2 regions of the Acidovorax facilis genome follow, and region 2 is predicted to be linked to the other one. Evidence: riboswitches for the same ligand, from Rfam matches in the RefSeq annotation. Region 2 holds a riboswitch; the other holds the start of a gene.
What was found. Region 2 has a riboswitch for S-adenosylhomocysteine ahead of ahcY (adenosylhomocysteinase). Riboswitches for the same ligand answer to the same signal wherever they lie in the genome.
Positions count from the first base shown of each region.

Region 1: linked by a shared signal. The riboswitch ahead of metH (methionine synthase) and the one ahead of ahcY (adenosylhomocysteinase) in region 2 are both predicted to bind S-adenosylhomocysteine.

Region 1 is NZ_CP192460.1:4,393,392-4,396,777, reverse strand. It holds gene ACQ4MJ_RS20150 (IPTL-CTERM sorting domain-containing protein) at 1-1,649, shown strand, start outside; S-adenosyl-L-homocysteine riboswitch at 1,679-1,787, shown strand; gene metH (methionine synthase) at 1,845-3,386, shown strand, end outside.
Region 2 is NZ_CP192460.1:78,334-81,719, reverse strand. It holds gene ahcY (adenosylhomocysteinase) at 143-1,576, opposite strand; S-adenosyl-L-homocysteine riboswitch at 1,647-1,726, opposite strand; gene ACQ4MJ_RS00355 (peptide chain release factor 3) at 1,903-3,386, shown strand, end outside.

The DNA of each region.
Region 1 (3,386 bases), 1.2 Mb from region 2:
CCGCGGCGCATGCCCAAGATGCGGACCTGTCCATCACGAAGACCGATGGTGTGGCCACGGCCGTCCCGGGCGGGTCGGTGACCTACACCATCACCGCCAGCAACGCAGGGCCGGACCCCGTCGTCGGCGCCACGGTTGCGGACACCTTTCCCGCCGTGCTCACCGGCACCTGGACCTGTGTGGGCGCAGGCGGCGGTACCTGCACCGCCGCAGGCAGTGGCAACATCAACGACAGCGTCAACCTGCTAGCGGGGGGATCGGTCACCTACACGGTGAGCGCCACGATCAACGCTTCTGCGACCGGAACGCTGACCAACACCGCGACAGTGACGTCCGCCGTGAACGACCCGGTTCCCGCCAACAACAGTGCCACCGATTCCGACACGCTCACGCCACAGGCCGATCTGGCCATCACCAAGACCGACGGGGTGACCACGGCCACGCCGGGCGGATCGGTCACCTACACCATCACCGCCAGCAACGCGGGGCCATCCAATGCGCCGGGGGCCACGGTGGCGGACACCTTCCCCGCATCACTCACCGGCACCTGGACCTGCGTGGGCGCGGGTGGCGGCACCTGCACCGCCGCAGGCAGCGGCAACATCAACGACACCGTCAATCTGCCCGCCGGAGGATCGGTTACCTACACCGTCAGCGCCACGGTGAGTGCAGCGGCCACAGGGACGCTGGCCAATACCGCGACGGTGACAGCGCCGGGCGGAGTGACCGATCCCGTCTCGGGCAACAACAGCGCCACGGACTCCGACACCATCACGCCGCAGGCCGATCTGTCCATTACCAAAACGGACGGCGTGACCACGGCCATACCTGGCGGCTCTGTCACCTACACCATCACCGCCAGCAACGCGGGGCCGTCCAATGCGTCGGGGGCCACGGTGGCGGATACCTTCCCCGCAGCGCTCACCGGCACCTGGACCTGCGTAGGCGCGGGTGGCGGCACCTGCACGGCAGCGGGCAGCGGCAACATCAACGATAGCGTCAACCTGCCCGCCGGTGGATCGGTGACCTATACGGTGAGCGCCACAGTGAGTGCTGCGGCCAGCGGAACGCTGGTGAACACCGCGACGGTGACAGCGCCGGGCGGGGTGACCGACCCCAATCCGGGCAACAACAGCGCCACGGATTCCGACACCATCGCATCGCAAGCCGACCTGACCATCACCAAGACCGATGGCGTGACTACGGCCAACGCTGGCGGCTCGGTGACCTACACCATCACCGTCAGCAATGCCGGACCGTCCAACGCCCCTGGCGCGACGGTGGCAGACACCCTGCCCGCCGTGCTGACCGGCACCTGGACCTGCGTGGGCTCCGGCGGCGGCACCTGCACGGCGGCGGGCAGCGGCAACATCAACGACGTGGTCAATCTGCCTGCGGGCGGATCGGTGGCCTACACCGTCACCGCCACGGTGAGCGCGTCGGCAACGGGGACACTGGTCAACACCGCGACGGTCGCGGCCCCGGGTGGCATGACCGACCCTAACCCCGGCAACAACAGCGCCACCGATACCGACACCATCACGGCAGTGGCCGCGAGCGCGATTCCGTCGTTGTCCGAGTGGGCTTTGTGGCTGATGGCTGGCTTGATGCTGCTGGCCGCACTCCGGGGCCGCCGCCCAGTGCGCTGATCCCGGGCGGGCAACTTACAATCGCCCCTCGGCCCAAGGAGCGTTGCAGCGACTTGCCATGCCCGGCTTGGTGCATGGCGATTCGTCAGGCTTGGGCCCCGCGCACCCCACCGTACACCGCAACGACGCTCACCTGTTTTTCTGCTGCCCCTGCACAGGTGAGTGAGTCCTATGTCTGCTGTATCCCTGCCCCCCATGAAGCTGTCCGGTCTGGAGCCCGTCTCCATTGGCGAGGGCACCTTGTTCGTCAACATCGGCGAGCGCACCAACGTCACCGGCTCCAAGGCGTTCGCGCGCATGATTTTGAACGGCCAGTACGAAGAAGCCCTGGCCGTGGCGCGCCAGCAGGTGGAGAACGGCGCCCAGGTCATCGACATCAACATGGACGAGGCCATGCTCGACAGCAAGGCCGCCATGGTGCGCTTTCTGCAGCTCATCGCATCCGAGCCCGACATCGCCCGCGTGCCCATCATGGTGGACAGCTCCAAGTGGGAGGTGATCGAGGCCGGTCTGCGCTGCGTGCAGGGCAAGGGCATCGTCAACTCCATATCCATGAAGGAGGGCGTGGACAAGTTTAAGCACGAGGCGCGCCTGGTGCGCCGCTACGGCGCCGCTGCCGTGGTCATGGCGTTTGACGAAAAAGGCCAGGCCGACACCTACGAGCGCAAGATCGAAATCTGCGAACGCGCCTACCGCATCCTGGTCGATGAAGTGGGCTTCCCGCCCGAGGACATCATCTTCGACCCCAACATCTTTGCCGTAGCCACCGGCATTGAAGAGCACAACAACTACGCCGTCGATTTCATCGAGGCCACGCGCTGGATCAAGCAGAACCTGCCCGGCGCCAAGGTGTCGGGTGGGGTATCGAACGTGTCGTTCAGCTTCCGTGGCAACGATCCGGTGCGCGAAGCCATCCACACCGTGTTTCTGTACCACGCCATCAAGGCCGGCATGGACATGGGCATCGTCAACGCGGGCATGGTGGGCGTGTACGACGACCTGGAGCCCGTGCTGCGCGAGCGCGTGGAAGACGTGGTGCTCAACCGCCGCCCGGATGCTGGTGAGCGCCTGGTCGAGATCGCCGAAACCGCCAAGAGCGGCGCCAAGGACGAAAGCAAGAAGCTCGAATGGCGCGGAACGCCCGAGCACCCCAAGACCGTGGGCGAACGCCTGTCGCACGCGCTGGTGCATGGCATCACCGACTTCATCACCGAAGACACCGAAGAGGCCTACCGCGAGATCCTGGCCAAGGGCGGCCGCCCGCTGCACGTGATCGAAGGCCCGCTCATGGACGGCATGAACGTGGTGGGCGATCTGTTTGGTGCGGGCAAGATGTTTTTGCCCCAGGTGGTGAAAAGCGCGCGCGTGATGAAGCAGGCCGTGGCCCACCTGATTCCCTACATCGAGGAAGAAAAGCGCCAGGACGAACTGGCCGGGCGCGATGTGCGCAGCAAGGGCAAGATCGTCATCGCCACCGTCAAGGGCGACGTGCACGACATTGGCAAGAACATCGTCACCGTGGTGCTTCAGTGCAATAACTTCGAGGTGGTGAACATGGGCGTGATGGTGCCCTGCCACGAGATTTTGGCGCGCGCCAAGGTGGAGGGCGCCGACATCGTGGGCCTGTCGGGCCTGATCACCCCCAGCCTCGAAGAAATGCAGTACGTGGCGGGCGAGATGCAGAAGGACGAGCACTTCCGCATCAAGAAGATCCCGCTGCTGATCGGCGGCGCCACC
Region 2 (3,386 bases):
CATCCTTTAAGAGTCAAATCAGCCTCCAGCGCTTATCCATCAAGCGCAAGCAGCTATCACAATACTAGCAACCACGATGCAGTGATCCACCCGCGCACCGGCGGCATGCCGCCAAGGCGCGCAACGCGCCTGGGGCGCGGGATCAATAGCGGTAGGTGTCCGGCTTGTACGGGCCTTGCTTGGGCACGCCAATGTAGGCGGCCTGCTCGTCGGTCAGCTCCGTCAGCATGGCGCCCACCTTCTTGAGGTGCAGACGGGCCACCTTTTCGTCCAGGTGCTTGGGCAACACGTAGACCTTGCCGTTTTCGTAGTAGTCGCTATGGGTGAACAGCTCGATCTGGGCAATGGTCTGGTTGGCAAAGCTCGACGACATCACAAAGCTCGGGTGGCCCGTGCCGCAGCCCAGGTTCACCAGGCGGCCCTTGGCCAGCAGGATGATGCGCTTGCCGTCCGGGAAGATCACGTGGTCCACCTGGGGCTTGATCTCTTCCCACTCGTACTGCTCCAGCGACGCCACCTGGATCTCGTTGTCGAAGTGGCCGATGTTGCAGACGATGGCCTGGTCCTTCATGGCCAGCATGTGCTCGTGGCGGATCACGTCCTTGTTGCCGGTGGTGGTCACGAAGATATCGGCCTTGTCGGCAGCGTATTCCATGGTCACGACCTTGTAGCCTTCCATCGCGGCCTGCAGGGCGTTGATGGGGTCGATCTCGGTCACCCACACCTGGGCGCTCAGTGCACGCAGGGCCTGGGCGCTGCCCTTGCCCACGTCGCCGTAGCCGGCCACCACGGCCACCTTGCCAGCGATCATCACGTCGGTAGCGCGCTTGATGCCGTCCACCAGCGATTCACGGCAACCGTACAGGTTGTCGAACTTGCTCTTGGTTACCGAGTCGTTCACGTTGATGGCGCGGAACATCAGCGAGCCCTTGGCCGACATTTCCTTCAAGCGGTGCACGCCGGTGGTGGTTTCTTCGGTCACGCCGATGATCTGGGCGCTCTTGCGGCTGTACCAGGTCGGGTCCTCAGCCAGCTTGGCCTTGATGGAGGCGAACAGGCAGGTTTCTTCTTCGCTGGTGGGGTTGGCGATCAGCGAGGCGTCCTTTTCGGCGCGCTTGCCCAGGTGCATCAGCAGAGTGGCATCGCCGCCGTCGTCCAGGATCAGGTTGGGGCCTTCGCCTTCGGTGCCGGCGGGGCCAAAGTCAAAAATGCGGTGGGTGTAGTCCCAGTACTCGGCCAGGGTCTCGCCCTTGATGGCAAACACAGGCGTACCGGCGGCAGCAATGGCGGCGGCGGCGTGGTCTTGCGTGGAGAAGATGTTGCAAGAAGCCCAGCGCACCTCAGCGCCCAGGGCCTGCAGCGTCTCGATCAGCACGGCGGTCTGGATCGTCATGTGCAGCGAGCCCGTGATGCGGGCGCCCTTGAGCGACTGCTTGGGCGCGAACTCCTCGCGGATGGCCATCAGGCCGGGCATCTCGGTTTCGGCGATGCGGATTTCTTTGCGGCCCCATGCGGCCAGGCCGATGTCGGCAATGATGCAGTCGGTGTTGACCGGGGCGTTGACGCGTGCGTTCATGATGGTTTCTTGCTCCAAAGCATGTTGAAAAACCACTGGTCGCGGGAGTGAAAAAGCTCACCACACGAGAAGTGGATGAGCGTCGTTGCTAGATGACTCCGAGCCTCACGCCCCGCCTGTGCTGGGGACGCTGCAACGCTCCTCGGATCGGCGGATTATAAAAGCAAGTGCATTCCCCGCACCATGCCCCGGGATGAATCCGTCCTCGGCCTTGCACGGAACAGTAAAATCCCGCCACTGCCGCCCCTGCGTCCCACGCCGGTCCCGGCCCGAAGATTCTTGCGCAGGGCGCTCTGCCCCGCACCCATCCCATTCAGGAACCCCCTGTGTCCTACGCCCCAGAAACCCGGCGCCGCCGTACCTTTGCCATCATTTCCCACCCCGACGCGGGTAAGACAACGCTGACGGAAAAGCTACTGCTGTTCTCGGGCGCGATCCAGATCGCCGGTGCCGTGAAGGGCCGCAAAGCCAGCCGCCACGCCACCTCCGACTGGATGGAAATCGAAAAGCAGCGCGGCATCTCGGTGGCCAGCTCGGTGATGCAGATGCTGTACCGCGAGCACGTGATCAACCTGCTCGACACGCCCGGCCACAAGGACTTCTCGGAAGACACCTACCGCGTGCTCACCGCCGTCGATTCGGCGCTGATGGTGATCGACGCGGCCAACGGTGTGGAAGCACAGACCCGCCGCCTGATCGAGGTCTGCCGCCAGCGCGATACGCCCATCATCACCTTCGTCAACAAGATGGACCGCGAAGTGCGCGACCCACTGGACATCATGGACGAGGTGGAGCGCGAGCTGGGCATGCCCTGCTGCCCCATGACCTGGCCCGTGGGCCAGGGCAAGAGCTTTGGCGGCATCATCAACCTGCGCACCAAGACCATGACGGTGTTCGAGTCCGGCAGCGAGCGCCGCCCACAGGACTTCGAGGCCATCCCCTTGTCGGACGAGGCGACTCTGCGCGCACGCTTTGGCGCCGAGTTCGACGCCGCGCTGGAGAGCATGGAACTGGCCGTGGGCGCATCGCCCGCGTGGGACCATGAAGCCTTCCTGGCTGGCAAGCTCACCCCCGTGTTCTTCGGCTCCGGCGTGAACAACTTCGGGGTGATGGAAGTGCTCGATGCCCTGGTGGACATGGCCCCTCCCCCCGGCCCGCGCGTGAGCACGCTTGAAGTGAACAAGCAACCCGTGGTGAAGACCATCCAGCCCGAAGACGAAGGCTTTGCCGGGGTGGTGTTCAAGGTGCAGGCCAACATGGATGCCAACCACCGCGACCGCATCGCCTTTGTGCGCGTGGCCTCGGGCAAATACACGCCGGGCATGAAGCTCAAGGTGCAGCGCACCTCCAAGGAGCTGCGCCCCACCAGCGTGGTGACCTTCATGTCGCAACGCCGCGAGGCCGTCGAAGAAGCCTACGCAGGCGACATCATTGGCTTTACCACCCACGGCGGCGTGCAGCTGGGCGACACCATCACCGATGGTGCCAACCTGCAGTTCACCGGCCTGCCCTTCTTCGCGCCCGAAATGTTCATGACCGTGGTGCTCAAGAACCCACTGCGCACCAAACAGCTCCAGCAGGGCCTGGCCCAGCTGGGCGAGGAAGGCGCGATCCAGGTCTTCAAGCCCGACGCAGGCGGCAACATGCTGCTGGGCGCCGTGGGCCAGCTGCAGTTTGAAGTGGTGCAGCACCGCCTCAAGGCCGAGTACGACGCCGACGTGCGCCTGGAAGGCTGCCAGTACACCGGCGCGCGCTGGATCACCGCCGACAACGCGGCCGACCTGCGCGCGTTCACCGACGCCTACCCGCT